3 regions of the Shewanella oneidensis MR-1 genome follow, and region 2 is predicted to be linked to each of the others. Evidence: predicted binding sites of a transcription regulator. Region 2 holds the regulator's gene; each other region holds the start of a gene.
What was found. Region 2 encodes sigma-54, which starts transcription at its own class of promoters, with help from an activator protein. Its sites were predicted from a motif close to GTTGGCACGNNNNTNGNNT; they were not measured.

Region 1 (5,220 bases), 720 kb from region 2:
TGTTGCGGGTTCTGGCATGTCTGCCCAGTCTCTGCGGCTTAATACCACCGCGAGTAACATTGCTAACGCCGATTCAGTATCTAGCAGTATTGATAAAACGTATCGTTCACGTCATCCCATTTTTGAAGCCGAAATGGCAAAGGCCCAGAGTCAACAACAGGCCTCTCAAGGTGTGGCGGTAAAAGGTATTGTTGAAAGTGATAAGCCCTTATTAAAAGAGTATTCACCGGATCATCCGATGGCGGATGGTGATGGCTTTATTTATAAGCCTAATGTGAATGTCATGGAAGAAATGGCGGACATGATCTCTGCCTCTCGCTCATATCAGATGAATGTTCAAGTAGCTGAGGCGGCAAAATCTATGCTGCAACAAACACTTGGGATGGGTAAATAATATGCGTTATTTAGGAGGTAAGTTGTGAGCCTCATTAACCAAATGAGTCAAACCTCATCGCAGGTGACTCAAACAAAAAATCAACCGAATACGGTATCAACCAATAACACCAAGACGTCGACTAATTCTACCGGCAATCCATTTTTGGATGGATTACGTTTACCGAGTAATTCAGCAGTACCTGAAGCAAAGAGCCAGCAGCTGACCCAAGAGGATTTTTTCTCATTACTCAGTCAGCAGTTATCGATGCAGGACCCCTTTAAGCCCGTTGATAACGATCAGATGATTGCGCAAATGGCATCGTTTTCTACCGTCGATGGCATTTCTAAGCTCAATGATCAAATTGTTAATTTAAACAGTGTGATGACATCGAGCCAAGCATTACAAGCATCGGGATTAGTCGGACGTAAAGTGCTATTACCGACGGATACTGGATATATATCTGCAGAAAGTCCTGGTTTAAATGGCGTAATCAGTACTTCAGAAAAAATTCCCGTCATCAACATTCGAATCGAAGATGAGAAAGGGCAAGTGGTCAGAACATTTACTGTCGATGGTAGCAAGGGCGGTAACACTGATGTCAAGTGGGATGGTTTGAACGATAAAGGGGAACCTGTTGCCGCAGGCAATTACTCCATCAAAGCATCGGGTTTGGTGAATGATAAATCGCAAGCGTTAGCAGTATCGACCTATGGGCATGTGACCAGTGTTTCCTTAGGTACTGCAGCGACCGGTGCCATTTTGAACCTCAAAGGTGGAATGGCCTTTAAGTTGTCGGATGTGCTTGCTATTACAGAAGTTTAATGGTTATCAAGATTGTAAATGGACCTTACTTGTCCATTATTGAATTGAGCAAATGTAGAGGTGAATTATGTCGTTTAACATTGCATTGAGTGGCATTTCTGCTGCGCAGAAAGATTTGAACACTACGGCGAACAACATTGCGAATGCGAATACCATTGGCTTTAAAGAATCGCGCGCTGAATTTGCGGATGTTTACGCTAATTCAATTTTCTCAAACTCAAAAACGGCTGTGGGTGGCGGGGTGGCAACAAGCCAAGTGGCGCAGCAATTCCACCAAGGCAGTCTGCAGTTGACTAATAACTCGTTGGATTTGGCGATTAAAGGTGGTGGTTTTTTTGTGACAGCGTCTGAGATCGGTACATTGGATCATCAGTTTACCCGTGCTGGTGCATTTAAAGTCGATAAAAATAATTATATGGTTGACTCTGCAGGTAATTTTTTGCAGACCTTCCCAGTGGATAAAGATGGTAACTCCACTTCTGTCAGTTTGACTACGGCTAAACCTGTGCAAATTCCTGATACCGCGGGTAGCCCTGTTCAGACTGAAAACGTGACTTTGCAGATGAACCTCAATGCAAAAGAAGGTTCACTCGACCCTGCTGCTTTTGATCCTTTAGACTCCAAAACCTATAACAGCGTTACATCCATGACGATTTATGACTCATTGGGTGAGCCACATATTATGACTACCTATTTTGTGAAGCCAAACAACGGCTCTTACAATGGTGAAAACAACTGGGTTGCCTACTATGCCATTGATGGCAAGCAAGTCGATGTATCAGGTCCCGCAGGAACCTATCAGACAGACACCAATGGTGATGGTACTCCCGATGCAACTGGTACAGCTCAAACCACTGGTGGCTGGAAGGGATCGGTTCTGAAGTTTAACTCTGTCGGTGTGTATACAGGGAGTGATCCTGCAGTAGTTACCACGGAAGCGTTAGGGGTAGGTGGTGCTGGTGTTTTAGGTCCTGGTGCCGATGGCACCCAAGCCGTAAATATCAAGTTCAATGCGCCAACGCAATACTCTGCTCCCTTTGCCGCCACAGAATTGTCACAGGATGGCACCACCGTTGGACGTTTAACCAATGTCGAAATCGGTGAAGATGGTTTGATCACTGCGAGTTACTCCAATGGTTCAACAGTGCCATTAGCCCGTGTTGCTTTAGTACGCTTTGCGAACGAACAAGGTTTGACGCAAGTGGGTAATACTTCATGGAAGGCGAGTTTATCGTCAGGTCCAGCCTTGGCTGGTGAGCCTAATAGTGGCACCTTTGGTAGTCTCAGTTCTTCGGCGTTAGAGCAATCTAACATCGACTTGACGACCGAGCTGGTGGATTTGATTTCAGCCCAACGTAATTTCCAAGCCAACTCACGTACATTGGAAGTGAATAACACGCTGCAACAAACGGTACTGCAAATTCGTTAAGTTGATTTATCCCTCTTCTAAGTGTTGCCGCTTACGGCAACACTTAGCCTCTTTCTGTAATGCCTTCACTTTCTTATTAAACATTTCTAATTTATCAGTCAATTAGCTGCTTGTTTTATTGGCATGATGCTTGCTTTGCTATTGTCATGTTGAAAATTTGACGGAGCAGTCTGTGGACAAATTCCTCTATATATCCATGAGCGGTGCTAAGCAAAATATGAATGAGTTGGCATTGCGTGCCAACAACTTAGCTAACGCCAATACCGACGGATTTAAGTCTGATATGGCACAAGCCAGATCGATGCAAGCCTTTGGTGAAGGATTGCCTACAAGGGTGTTTGCCATGGTTGAAACCCCCTCCGCCAATTTTCGTTCAGGCCCGATTAAAAGCACTGGACGCGATCTTGACGTTGCCATTAAAGGTGATGGTTGGTTCGCTGTGCAAGCACAGGATGGTAGCGAGGCCTATACCCGTTCCGGTAGTTTAAGCTTTGACTCAACGGGTTTATTGCATAACGACCGTGGAAATCCGGTAATGGGTGATGCGGGGCCGATTGTATTACCGCTGCCGATTGAAAAGGTCACGATTTCTCAGGACGGGATTATCTCTGTTCGGCCTCAAGGTGCGACGACGGAAGTCGTCGAAGAGGTTGGACGGTTAAAGCTGGTTAACCCCGGCAACGCACAAATGATGCGTGGCGAGGATGGGTTATTCCGTTTGGTGTCAGGTGATCCTGCCCCAGCCGATCCCAGTGTGTCTGTTGAAAGTGGTGCTGTAGAGGGCAGTAACGTCAATTCCGTGGATGAGATGGTGTCTTTAATTGACCTACAGCGACAATTTGAATTGCAAGTCAAGATGATGAAAACCGCGGAAGAAAATGATCGCGCTTCATCTTCACTCATGCGGATTAGTTAGGAGATAAATTATGCATCCAGCGTTATGGATTAGTAAAACTGGCTTAGACGCACAGCAAACTGATATTTCGGTGATTTCAAACAACGTCGCAAACGCCAGCACCGTAGGCTACAAAAAGAGCCGCGCGGTATTTGAAGATTTGTTATATCAAACGGTTAACCAAGCAGGGGGCATTAGCGCCTCTAACACTAAGTTGCCAAACGGTTTAAACATTGGTGCGGGTACCAAAGTGGTAGCCACTCAAAAAATGTTTACCCAAGGCAATATGCTGACCACGGATAACTCGCTCGATCTGATGATTGAAGGCCCTGGTTTTTTCGAAATCCAGTTACCCGATGGCACTACAGCTTATACTCGTAATGGTCAATTTACCTTAGATGATACTGGGCAAATTGTAACGCCGGGTTCGGGCTATGTGTTGCAACCACCGATCACGATTCCGGAAGATGCGACCAGTATTACAGTATCAGCCGAAGGTGAAGTCTCGGTAAAAACACCGGGCGCGGCAGAAAACCAAGTCGTGGGTCAGCTCAGTATGACCGACTTTATTAACCCATCGGGTTTAGATCCTATGGGACAAAACCTGTACACCGAAACCGGTGCCAGCGGTACACCGATCCAAGGTACTGCATCTCTGGATGGTATGGGGGCGATTCGTCAAGGTGCGTTAGAAACCTCTAACGTGAACGTGACCGAAGAGCTGGTTAACCTTATTGAAAGTCAGCGGATTTATGAGATGAACTCCAAAGTCATTTCGGCGGTCGATCAGATGCTGGCTTATGTGAATCAGAATTTATAGAGGCACATGATCATGGCTAGATATTTACTATTGGCCGCTGCGCTCTTGCTGACGGCATGTAGTTCAACCCCAAAGAAGCCGATTGCGGATGATCCCTTCTATGCTCCTGTTTACCCCGAAGCGCCACCAACCAAGATTGCGGCCACAGGGTCCATTTACCAAGATAGTCAAGCGGCCAGTCTTTATTCGGATATTCGCGCCCATAAAGTCGGCGACATTATCACTATCGTACTAAAAGAAGCGACCCAAGCTAAAAAAAGTGCTGGTAATCAGATCAAAAAAGGCTCTGATATGACGCTCGATCCGGTTTATGCGGGTGGCAGTAATCTGTCTTTAGGCGGTATCCCCCTCGACCTACGCTACAAAGATAGCATGAATACTAAGCGCGAATCCGATGCAGATCAAAGCAATAGCTTAGATGGCAGTATCTCCGCCAATATTATGCAAGTGCTCAATAACGGTAACTTAGTCGTGCGCGGTGAAAAGTGGATTTCAATCAACAATGGTGATGAGTTTATCCGCGTGACCGGTATTGTGCGCTCGCAAGATATCAAGCCAGATAACACAATCGATTCAACCCGTATGGCCAATGCGCGTATTCAATATAGCGGTACTGGTACTTTCGCCGAAGCGCAAAAAGTGGGCTGGTTAAGCCAGTTCTTTATGAGCGACTGGTGGCCCTTCTAAGGAGTCATATCATGAAATGTAAACTCATTTTTGCCGTTTTTATGTTGGCGTTTTCTATGCCCAGCCAGGCAGAACGCATTAAAGATATTGCCAATGTGCAAGGGGTGCGCAATAACCAGTTAATTGGTTACGGCTTGGTAGTGGGGTTACCGGGTACAGGGGAGAAAACCAATTACACCGAGCAAACTTTC
Region 2 (5,220 bases):
ATGTTTCCTCCAGGGTGGCTGCGGTGGAGCATAGGTTGGCGATTAAGGATTTAAGCCAAAGCGCGGCAGCATATTGTAATTGAACGGACAGGAAAGCGTCGAGCCACAAATGCGTTTTAGTGAGTTAACGTTCTGAAAATAAAAATAAACTATACGGTGTCTTGAATAGCAGCAGGCGTTGATAAGTTCAAGCCTTAGTTAGCTGGCTTCGTCGAACTTAGCGTCTATCAGTGCGCAAATGGCATTGAGGGCGGGTTCTGCATCCGGGCCTTCGGCAATCAAGGTGATGGTTTTACCCATACCCGTCTCAAGCATTAATAGCCCTAATACACTGGCGGCAGAGGCCTGTTTTTCACCTTGGATCAGGGTAATGCTGGCATCAAACTCAGAAGCAAGCACCACGAGCTTTGTGGCGGCGCGGGCATGCAAGCCGAGTTTATTGCAAATGGTGACTTGGCGTTCAAGCTTTGGCATGGCTCAACTCTCGATGGCGTGCATTGACTTTGTGCTTGCCATTACTAAAACGCTTTGCCAGTTGCTCGGCGACATAAACGGAGCGATGTTGGCCACCCGTGCAACCAATCGCAATCGTGAGATAGCTACGATTATTGCGCTCTAAATGGGGCAACCAGGTTTCGAGTAGATTCTCAATTTGCCAGATGAACTTATTCACCAGTGGCTGGCGATTTAAAAACTCGGCAACGGGTTCATCTAAACCGGTAAGTGGTCGCAGCTCTGGCTCCCAGTGCGGATTTGGCAAAAAGCGCACATCAAACATAAAGTCAGCTTCGGTCGGCATACCATGCTTAAAACCGAAGGACTCGAAGTTGATCACTAGTTCCTTATCGACACTGCCAAGCAGAATTTGCCGCACTTGGTCACTGAGTTCATAGATATTTAGATTGGAGGTATCTATGTAGTGATCCATTTGTTGTGACAGCGGCTCTAGCAGCTTGCCTTCGAGTTTAATGGCTTCTTGCAGTGAAACACGACTCTTAGACAAGGGATGTAAACGGCGGGTTTCGCTATAGCGCTTGAGCAGGACTTTATCGCTGGAATTTAGAAAAAAGCTAGTGAGCTCAGTGCCCTCAGGTAGGCTTGCAAGCTGTTTGACCAGGACTTTGTCTTGCTCCGGCAGGTTACGCACGTCGACACTGATGGCGACGAGATCGTTACTGCCTTTGAGCTGTTCAAGCAAACTGCCGATTAACGGCAAAGGCAAATTATCGACACAATAGTAGCCGAGATCTTCAAGCACTCTAAGTGCGACCGATTTGCCTGAGCCTGAACGCCCTGACACTATGACCAGTTTCATCCAATGATTACCTGATAGAGTTCCGTTTCATCATGCGTCTTACGCAATTGTTTCAATACTTGCTTGTCGCTCAGCTTTTCAGCCATGCAGGACAAGGTGCTTAAGTGCTGCTGACATTGATTGGCAGGCACGAGTAGCGCAAATAAAATATCGACAGGTTGTTTATCGATAGCATCAAAGGCTATCGGCTCCTCACATTTTATCAATATCGCTATGGGTTGTGTTATATCGGTTAATCGACCATGTGGAATGGCGATACCGTTACCTATACCTGTGCTACCCATCTTTTCGCGCGCCACAAGGCTTTCGAAGATCGCTTGAGATGATAGGGTGGGGTACTGGGCAGCGGCTAAGTCGCTGATAAGTTCCAGTACCTTTTTCTTACTGCCTGGAGTGGCGCAGGTTGTGCACTCCGGCCGCAGTATGGTACGAAGTTCCATTGCTAGTGTTTTGTTAACTTCTCTTTGTGTTTAATAACCTGACGATCAAGTTTATCAATCAGGACGTCTATGGCAGCATACATATCTGCATGCTCTGAAGTCGCGAAGACTTCACCACCGGTGAGGTTGATTCTCGCTTCGGCAATTTGTTGCATTTTTTCAACATTGAGCACAACGTGCACATTATTGATCTGTTCGAAATGACGTTCAAGTTTTGAAAACTTTTCCTCAACATATGCCCGTAACGATTCAGTAATCTCGATATGGTGTCCACTTAGGTGTATTTGCATAGAAACGTCCTCCGATATCCATAATAGGCTATAAACTTTTACGCTGATTGGAAGGGGGAATAAGCATCGCTTCTCGATACTTCGCAATGGTTCTGCGCGCAACGTTAATTCCCTGTTCTGCCAGAAGTTGAGCCATCTTGCTGTCGCTCAATGGTTTTTTCTGGTTTTCCGCTGCAACCAGTTTCTTAATGAAAGCCCTGATTGCCGTGGATGAGCACTCACCGCCATCATCTGTCCCGACGTGGCTTGAGAAGAAGTATTTTAGTTCAAAAAGTCCTTTTGGGGTATGCATGTATTTTTGAGTGGTCACCCGTGAAATGGTGGACTCATGCATTTCTACCGCTTCGGCGATATCGTTTAGGACCATGGGTTTCATGGCTTCTTCACCGTATTCGAAGAAACCTTGTTGGTATTGCACTATGCAGTTTGCCACCTTGAGCAGTGTTTCGTTGCGGCTTTCAAGGCTTTTGATAAACCATTTGGCTTCCTGCAAATGGCCACGAATAAATTGGCTGTCTGCTTGATTTTTTGAACTACGAGCCATTGCTGCATATTGCTGATTGACATTGATTTTGGGCATGCAATCGGGGTTAAGCTCAACGACCCAGCGGCCATTTTTTTTCGAAACTGAGACATCTGGGACCACATATTCTTCATCGACTGCAGTGATGAGTAAGCCAGGACGAGGATTCAAGGTTTGGATAAGCGCAATGCTATCCCTTAACTCGTCTTCTTTGAGTTTGGTCTTACGCATTAACAGTCTAAAGTCGCGGGCAGCGATCAGATCAAGATGATCTTTGATCAACATGCGGGCATTTTCGAGATGCGGAGTATCAGGAGAAAAATGGGATAGCTGGATCAGTAAACATTCGCTTAAATCCCTTGCCGCAACGCCAACGGGATCGAAGTGTTGAATACGTTTAAGTACCGCTTCAACTTCATCCAGTTCTATCTCGGGGTTGCCCATGGCTTCGAGAATATCTTCAGTGCTTTGAGTGAGATAGCCTTGATCATCTATGGCATCAATAATGGCAGTGGCTATGGCTAAGTCAGTTTCTGAGAATGGTGTGAGGTTTTTTTGCCATTCTAAATGTTCGTATAGCCCCTCGCTGGTTTCCCCTTGGAACGGCATATCATCTTCACGGCTAGCGCCCGAGCCAGAATTGGGCGATGCGGTAAAGACTTCATCCCAAGTGGTGTCCATGGGGAGCTCTTCGGGCAGGGATTCTTTGGTCAGTGACTCGGCAATATCCACGGTGGAGTTGTCTTGCTCCTGTGGCTGGGCGCTGGTTTCACTAAAATCGGTATCAGCGAGATCTTGTTTACGTTCGCTAGGCGCATCGAATTGCTCCTCTTCCAGCTCGAGAAGAGGATTAGAGTCTAAGGCTTGCTGGATCTCTTGCTGCAGTTCTAATGACGACAATTGCAACAGACGAATGGCCTGCTGTAGTTGTGGCGTCATGGTTAACTGTTGACCCAGTTTGAGCTGGAGTGACGCTTTCATGTTACCGCTGATCCCTACGTTATTATTGTGAGTTTAGGTCGCTTGATATCATACTGATGGCGCTTTGCGCTGCCAAATTCAAGGCTGATTAGCTCAGTTTTAGTAACTATAGCCTGAATTGTTCACCTAAGTACACAGCCCTAACTTGCTGATTGTCTAAGATCTCTGCAGGAGTTCCTTCGGCGATAAGACTGCCGTGACTGACAATGTAAGCATGTTCACAGACATCTAAGGTCTCGCGCACATTGTGGTCAGTAATCAATACTCCAAGACCTCGACTTTTGAGTTGCTCGATAATTTTCTTGATATCGATAACCGAGATTGGATCAACGCCCGCAAAGGGTTCATCGAGCAAAATAAACTTTGGGTTAGCCGCTAATGCGCGGGCAATTTCGACACGACGACGTTCGCCGCCCGATAAGGACATGCCTTGGCTGTCACGAATATGGGTGATATGGAACTCTTCTAATAGCTGCTCTAGTGCTTCTTCGCGCTGGTCGCTATTGAGTTCTTTACGGGTTTGCAGTACCGCCATGATATTGTCGTGCACGGTTAATTTGCGAAAGATACTGGCTTCCTGTGGCAGGTAACCAATACCTTTGCGAGCACGCAGATGCATAGGGTCGGCAGTTAAATCATCATCGTCGATAAAGATATGACCTTTATCGCTTTTTACTAAGCCCACTACCATGTAAAAGGTGGTAGTTTTACCTGCGCCGTTTGGGCCAAGCAGGCCAACAACTTGACCCGTTTTAACCGTGAGGCTGACATCTTTAACAACCTGACGGCTTTTATAACTCTTGGCCAGATTCTGTGCTTTTAAGGTGATTTGGGTCATTTAGAGTCCTGTTTTTTCACAGGTTTATCCGCAGGTGCGTTTTTCAGTTCTTCCTGATAGTTATCAGGTTGAATAATGGTAATCACACGATCGTCACCATTGCCGGTACTTTCGGCGATCAGTTTTTGCTGAATGATATTGTAACGAATTAGATTGCCTGTGACTTGGCTACCCGCTTGGTCAAGGGTGGCGGTGCCTGTTAGCGTCAAGGTCCTCGTGGCCATTTCATAGCGAATTTCTTTGGCGCTAGCAGATGCTGGGCGGCCATCGTCGAGGATCTGGCTATAGGTTGCTGGATTACCTGTCGCCACTAGAATCTTGCTGTTTTCGCCTTCGGCTGAAAATGCACGGAGTTGATCCGCATTGATTTTGATTGAACCTTGTACGACTTCAACTGGGCCGAAGAAAATGATCTGATTGTTTTTAATATCAGCAGTTTGGCTGACCGCTTTAATCTTAACTTCTTGCTGTAAGTCACCGACTTTGGCGAAGGTGCTCATGCTTGTCATGAGCATTAGGCTGGCAAGTAATATGTTATTTTGCTTCATAGGTTCCTACTACCTGACTGGTCAATTGCACTTCCTGCGCGTTAAGGTCGGCATAAAGGCCTTGCCCTTGAATATTAAAATCTTTCCCTGTGACGTAAATGATGCGGTCAGAGGTCATTATCATAGTGTTGAGATCGAGTTCTAAAAAACTGGTGGACAAGGTTTGTATCGGTTCACCTGGGTTGATGGCATCGATAATAACATTATTTTCTAATACAACCTTGCCAGTTTCTTTGTTGAGCCGACCAAGATCTGCTCGGATCTGCCATTTTGCTTTACCTTGGT
Region 3 (5,220 bases), 710 kb from region 2:
GTGACTTGGTGAGCATTTGAGGGAAGGGTGCTAATAAACAGCTGTGCTTCAGCGATGCGGTCATGACGGCTGCTGAGCTGAATGCCATTAACACTGATAGTTTGGTTTTGGCCTTGAACTAAGTGCGCATCAAGATGGTCAATTGATTGGCTTTTTATCGCAGCAGCCACAATTGGCCAGCGTTTAGCAATAATACTCAGATTAATGGCAAATAGTTCAGTCATTCCGTTTCCTCGGAAGCTTTCGTTTTGATATTACCGACATCACTATCTGGTCTCTCCACAGGGACTCGAACCCCGATCGGCCGCTTAGGAGGCGGCTGCTCTATCCTGTTGAGCTATGAAGAGACGCTGGTGATTATACTGGTTTTATCTTTGATTAAAAGGCTTATGATTTAGTTGCTTAAATCTTAAGCGCAATGTCGTTTATCTGTACATTGTAAACCGCATTTTGGTCAACGAGTACCGCTGTTGCACTTTCTTCACTCACTTGTTCAATTTGTACTGTTGCTCGGCTTTTGGTAGCAATGGCGCGCATTTCATTGAGTCTATCCGGTAAATTGCGTTGTAACACCACTTGAAACTTATCACTAACACGGATCCCATGTTTACGACCTAAGTTGAGGATAATTCTGTCACCTTGACGGCTGACGACTTGTCCAAGTAGTGGCCTGCAGTTGAGTGTTTTATCAATATCTCGGGTCGCTTCTTGTATAAGTTGACTGATATTTCTGCCATAGGATGAGCGCCAGAATCTATCACTATTAGGGGCTACAATAGCTTGTTCCTCAAATTCCCAACGGGCCGAGGTGCTGTAGGTTTTGCTCCACACTTCTTCACCGCTGATCCCATGATAAAGGCTGAGTTTTATTTGAAACTGCCTTTGTGGCGCTTCGTCCCACCATCCCATAAAGGTGGCTTGTACTGGCTCTGTCGAAATATCAATAATTTGCGGTAGTAAAATATATTGGCTATCGGTAATTTCACTTAGCCAACTCGGAAGCCGATAACCGCGAACATCTACCAGTTCTTGTGCGATATCGAGCCTTTCTTTGGCATGGGTATGGCTAAATCCTGTCGATGAGTAACCATCGATACTATTACCGAGTTTTTCGGAGATAACTTCTTCAAAACCTGATAATTGGCCGTAGCGTAATTGTGCTCGGTCTTTTATTTGCGCTTGGGGAATCAGAATCGCTGCTTTTAATTGACCCGCTGGGCATTGTTGGGTTGGGTCGTCATTGAGGTCGAGTCTAAGCGAAACATAAATTTTATTTCCCTGAATGCGTTCGTTGACGAGTTGAATACTGATTGCTTGGGCATAACGATTAATGGCAAAGCTGTTTTGTGTCAGATTGCCGTTAATGGTTTGTTGTTCACTGGAAATTTGGATCCCTGTACTGAGGGTGGCATAGCTCACCGCTTGATTGATGGCTTCTTCCCTCGCTTGGGCAATGTTGCCGTTGGTGATGATCGCTTCACCACTGGCTTCGACCCATTCAGCGTGCACTTGATTGGCCTGAAGTATTGCCAGCACTAGGCTGCTAATTATGAGCAAGTTCTTTTTGAGTATGTTCATCAATGAGCCCTTACGTAAGTTGTGCCAATCAGTGAGTCAGTTTAATGGCAGTTTTATAGGCTCTAAAAGCAAGTTCCGTGCCTGATTTATGAGATATCCCAAACAACTTGAAGTTGCTGAATAGGTATATAGGGTAAAGTTATTGGCACAGCTGTCGATAATCAGGTGAGTTAGTTGGGCCTGTTTTTTGACTTGGTCTAATAATTGCAATCTTTTTGACAAAGATCGCGGCTCGCTTTGAGGCGCATTGATATCGATAATGAGGTTACTTCCATGCTAAAGCGTGCGTTCATTCCCCTAGCTCTTTTGGTGCTGGTTGGGTGTGCGACCAAACCCGTTGCTCCGCCAAAACCTAGCTTAGTTGATGGCAATGGTTTGCCGCCGACGGCGGTGATTAACCATTTGGCACAACGTATCGTGACTGAGTTAGTCAAGCAAAATGATGCATTGCGTCCTGATCAACCCATTGTCGTTACCACACCTGTGTTAGTGGGTGATATGAGCAGTACCAATGCGGTTGCGCTGCAATTGCAGCAGGGACTCATGGCATCTTTGCACAGTTTTCAATTTAATGTGGTGGAGTTAAATCTTGGTGATGGACTTCGTGTCACAGGCGATGGCGATTTTATTTTGACGCGTGATTGGCAAAAACTATCTACTAACTTGCCTGTCGATCATATTGTGGTCTCCACAATGAGTCCGACAACCAATGGTTTGGCGATTAATACTCGAATTGTAACGTTAAGCAATAATCGAGTGGTCTCTGCTTCGCAAACTTTTGTCACACAAAAAGAATTGAGCAATTATATGCAGCCCTCTGAGCAAATAATCTCTCACGATGGGATTTTATATCGCCAGTCGGCCCCCGGCATGAACGAAGTGCGTGTGTTAGGAGATGAAAAATGAAACGCTACCTTTTAGTTATCGCGGCGCTTCTACTTACTGGTTGTGCCGCTAAAGATAAGTATGTGGAATGGGAGGATGTGCCTCCAACAAGCTTCCCTAAGCTGACGGCTATCGGTTATGCACCTTTGGCGACGCAACCTGCCAAAGAGCAATCCCAAAGAGTCTTGATGGCGATGCAGGCGTCTAAAATTGTGGCTTACCGTGAACTGGCCGAACAAGTATATGGACAAAAGATCACCGCTAACAGCAGTGTCAGTGATTGGATGCTCACAGATGACAATGTTAAGGCTTCTGTTACAGGGGTGATCCGCGGTGCAAGAGTTGTAAAAAGCTATCCCGCAGGTGAGCACTATGTTACTGAGTTAGAACTCGATTTTTCTAAAGTATGGCAAATTTATCAACAGCAGAGTCGCCCACAAAGAATTAAAGAAGTCACTTACTTTTAAGTGATGGCTCAGATCTAGTCTGAACTAATACATCTGAACTCATACAGGCTATCAATAACAAAAACCGCGCTAATTTAGCGCGGTTTTTGTTTCTAACCCGTTTGGATTGATAACGCTTTAAGCTTTTAAATCATTGCCTAAGCTTGAAAAGGTCGATGTTTTGCCTTTATCGTTATACGTCAGCGTGGTGGCATTTCGACTCGCCTGCAAGGCCTGAGCAAAGCGGTTTAGGCTAGCAAGATTCATTTCTATCAAACTGGCATTTTGTGCGTTGAGATCTTTACACTCGATGAGTGCTTCTTTGACCACAGCCATTTTAGCCGACAATTCTGCTTGCTCAGTGAGCAACGATTTATCACTGTGATTGGCAAGAAAGTCATCATTTGCCTTTAGAGCTTGTAAGCATTTAGATTTTTGGTCAGCCAGCGATAAAAGCAAATCGGCGTTCTGGTCAACCAAAGCGCCTTTTTCTTTAAGGATAATTTGTTTAAGAACAGCCAAATGGGCGTGTTGTTGATCTACCAGTTTAGCTATTTCAGTCATAGTTACTCTTTAATTAAGCTCGTTTAATTCTGCTTCAAAGTTGGCGATATTGGCGGCCAACTTTTCGGGATCAATTTTGTAGCGACCTTCTGCAATCGCTTGTTTGATTTCAGCTACTTTCTTTTGGTCGACTTCTGGGAGACTTGCCATTTTAGTGTGAGCTCCTTGTAACTGTTGAGCTTGAGCTGTAATGACAAAAGAATCACCCTTTTGTTGAGTCGATTTAGCCGCTACCTGAGATGATTGCTCGCTTTCGCTGCTCTGTTTAGTGCTGTTTGAACGGACTTGTGCAGCCGTTCCGGCGTTAAATTTGCTAATATCAATTGCCATTTTAGGCTCCAGCGTCATGTATACGGGATTTCTTAACTGGGGTATCGGCAGCTCATCAAAAAGCTTTAGCCTATTTTACATTCTAACTTCTACTTCGCCAATGGCCGTGACTGTGGCATCTAGCTCTTTGTTAGAGCTACTATTTTTGACTCGGATTTGGTCGCCAATATTACCATCTTGTAGCGCTTCTCCCACCGTTTTTAATACAAAATTACTTGAACGTACATAAATCGACACAGCATCATTTTTACAGACAAAGCAAAGGTTGTTAGCAAAAATAGGATTATTTTTCGCAACTCGGCGCTTAACGCGTACGCCTGAAAGCTGATTGATATCGCTAAATTGCATACCGCGCAAACTATTTTGGTCAACGTAGCGGATTTCAACTTGTGTTGGGCTGATTAATTCACCAGGTGCTAAGGGTTCTGTTGCTACAACAACAGGGAAAAGAATATCCACTCGAACAGAGATAAAAATTTGCCATGGATAGGCTAAATCGGGTGTATTACAACTGACTTTAACTGTGTTATTGCGTCTAATTTCACGATCCGATGCCAGTTCGACTTTTATCGGCGACGCGCATTGCGCCGGTAGCATTCGTTGATCGACCGTTTGTGGATTAATGTCGACTTTCGCATTTGCAGGTACTGAAATCTTTTCATTAATAAGGGCTTTAGCTAATTCGGATATCGCCGATACGCTAGGTACCACTGTTTCAGCATTGGCTGCCGTGGAAATAAAAAGTACGAAAATTCTAAAAAAGTGGACTAAATTTACTTTCATAATGAAGAGACTAGCTTGTAACGCCAGAATGCACCTATACTTTTATCAAGCGTGAAACTGTTCAATGCTTCTTTCTAGGAGATCTGGTGTCAGAAGTTTGACTTAGTTTCAACTATGTTTATCGATAACAAGACGTAAGCAATTAATATGCCTATACTCAAACGAGTTTTAGGGCCGTACATAAACAGAACAACAAGGCAGAGTTATGTCGAGTATTCTTGATTCAGTCAACAAACGCACCCAACTCGTAGGTCAAAACCGACTAGAACTGTTGCTATTTAAGTTAAACGGTCGTCAACGGTTTGGGATAAACGTATTTAAAGTGAAAGAAGTTTTGCAATGCCCACCGTTAACGACATTGCCTAAACTGAATCCTTACGTCAAAGGTGTTGCTCATATTCGCGGTACCACTATTTCTGTGATCGATCTGAGTGCTGCAACTGGAGGGCGTCCGCTAGCGAGCACTGAAAATTGCTTTATCATCATTTCGGAATATAACCGTAGTGTGCAAGGTTTCCTTGTCAGTTCTGTGGAACGTATTATCAACATGAACTGGGAAGCCATTATGCCACCACCACAAGGTGCTGGCCGTTATTCTTATTTAACCGCGGTTACCGAGATAGAAGGTGAATTG

Region 1: the regulator sigma-54 is predicted to act here: its motif matches at 2,745-2,763, upstream of flgF (flagellar basal-body rod protein FlgF).
Region 3: the regulator sigma-54 is predicted to act here: its motif matches at 1,720-1,738, upstream of SO_RS15200 (FlgO family outer membrane protein).

The regions. Positions count from the first base shown of each region.
Region 1 covers NC_004347.2:3,383,051-3,388,270, reverse strand. Annotated here, with positions in the region: gene flgC (flagellar basal body rod protein FlgC) at 1-394, shown strand, start outside; gene flgD (flagellar hook assembly protein FlgD) at 419-1,198, shown strand; gene flgE (flagellar hook protein FlgE) at 1,266-2,627, shown strand; gene flgF (flagellar basal-body rod protein FlgF) at 2,800-3,543, shown strand; gene flgG (flagellar basal-body rod protein FlgG) at 3,554-4,342, shown strand; gene flgH (flagellar basal body L-ring protein FlgH) at 4,355-5,029, shown strand; gene SO_RS15130 (flagellar basal body P-ring protein FlgI) at 5,041-5,220, shown strand, end outside.
Region 2 covers NC_004347.2:4,100,442-4,105,661, reverse strand. Annotated here, with positions in the region: gene mgtE (magnesium transporter) at 1-2, opposite strand, end outside; gene SO_RS18460 (HPr family phosphocarrier protein) at 199-474, opposite strand; gene rapZ (RNase adapter RapZ) at 461-1,315, opposite strand; gene ptsN (PTS IIA-like nitrogen regulatory protein PtsN) at 1,312-1,755, opposite strand; gene hpf (ribosome hibernation promoting factor) at 1,758-2,045, opposite strand; gene SO_RS18440 (RNA polymerase factor sigma-54) at 2,074-3,549, opposite strand; gene lptB (LPS export ABC transporter ATP-binding protein) at 3,656-4,387, opposite strand; gene lptA (lipopolysaccharide transport periplasmic protein LptA) at 4,384-4,935, opposite strand; gene lptC (LPS export ABC transporter periplasmic protein LptC) at 4,922-5,220, opposite strand, start outside.
Region 3 covers NC_004347.2:3,390,278-3,395,497, reverse strand. Annotated here, with positions in the region: gene SO_RS15215 (motility associated factor glycosyltransferase family protein) at 1-224, opposite strand, end outside; tRNA gene SO_RS15210 (tRNA-Arg) at 272-347, opposite strand; gene SO_RS15205 (flagellar assembly protein FlgT) at 403-1,578, opposite strand; gene SO_RS15200 (FlgO family outer membrane protein) at 1,852-2,484, shown strand; gene SO_RS15195 (LPP20 family lipoprotein) at 2,481-2,930, shown strand; gene SO_RS15190 (flagella synthesis protein FlgN) at 3,048-3,473, opposite strand; gene flgM (flagellar biosynthesis anti-sigma factor FlgM) at 3,483-3,803, opposite strand; gene flgA (flagellar basal body P-ring formation chaperone FlgA) at 3,879-4,586, opposite strand; gene SO_RS15175 (chemotaxis protein CheV) at 4,792-5,220, shown strand, end outside.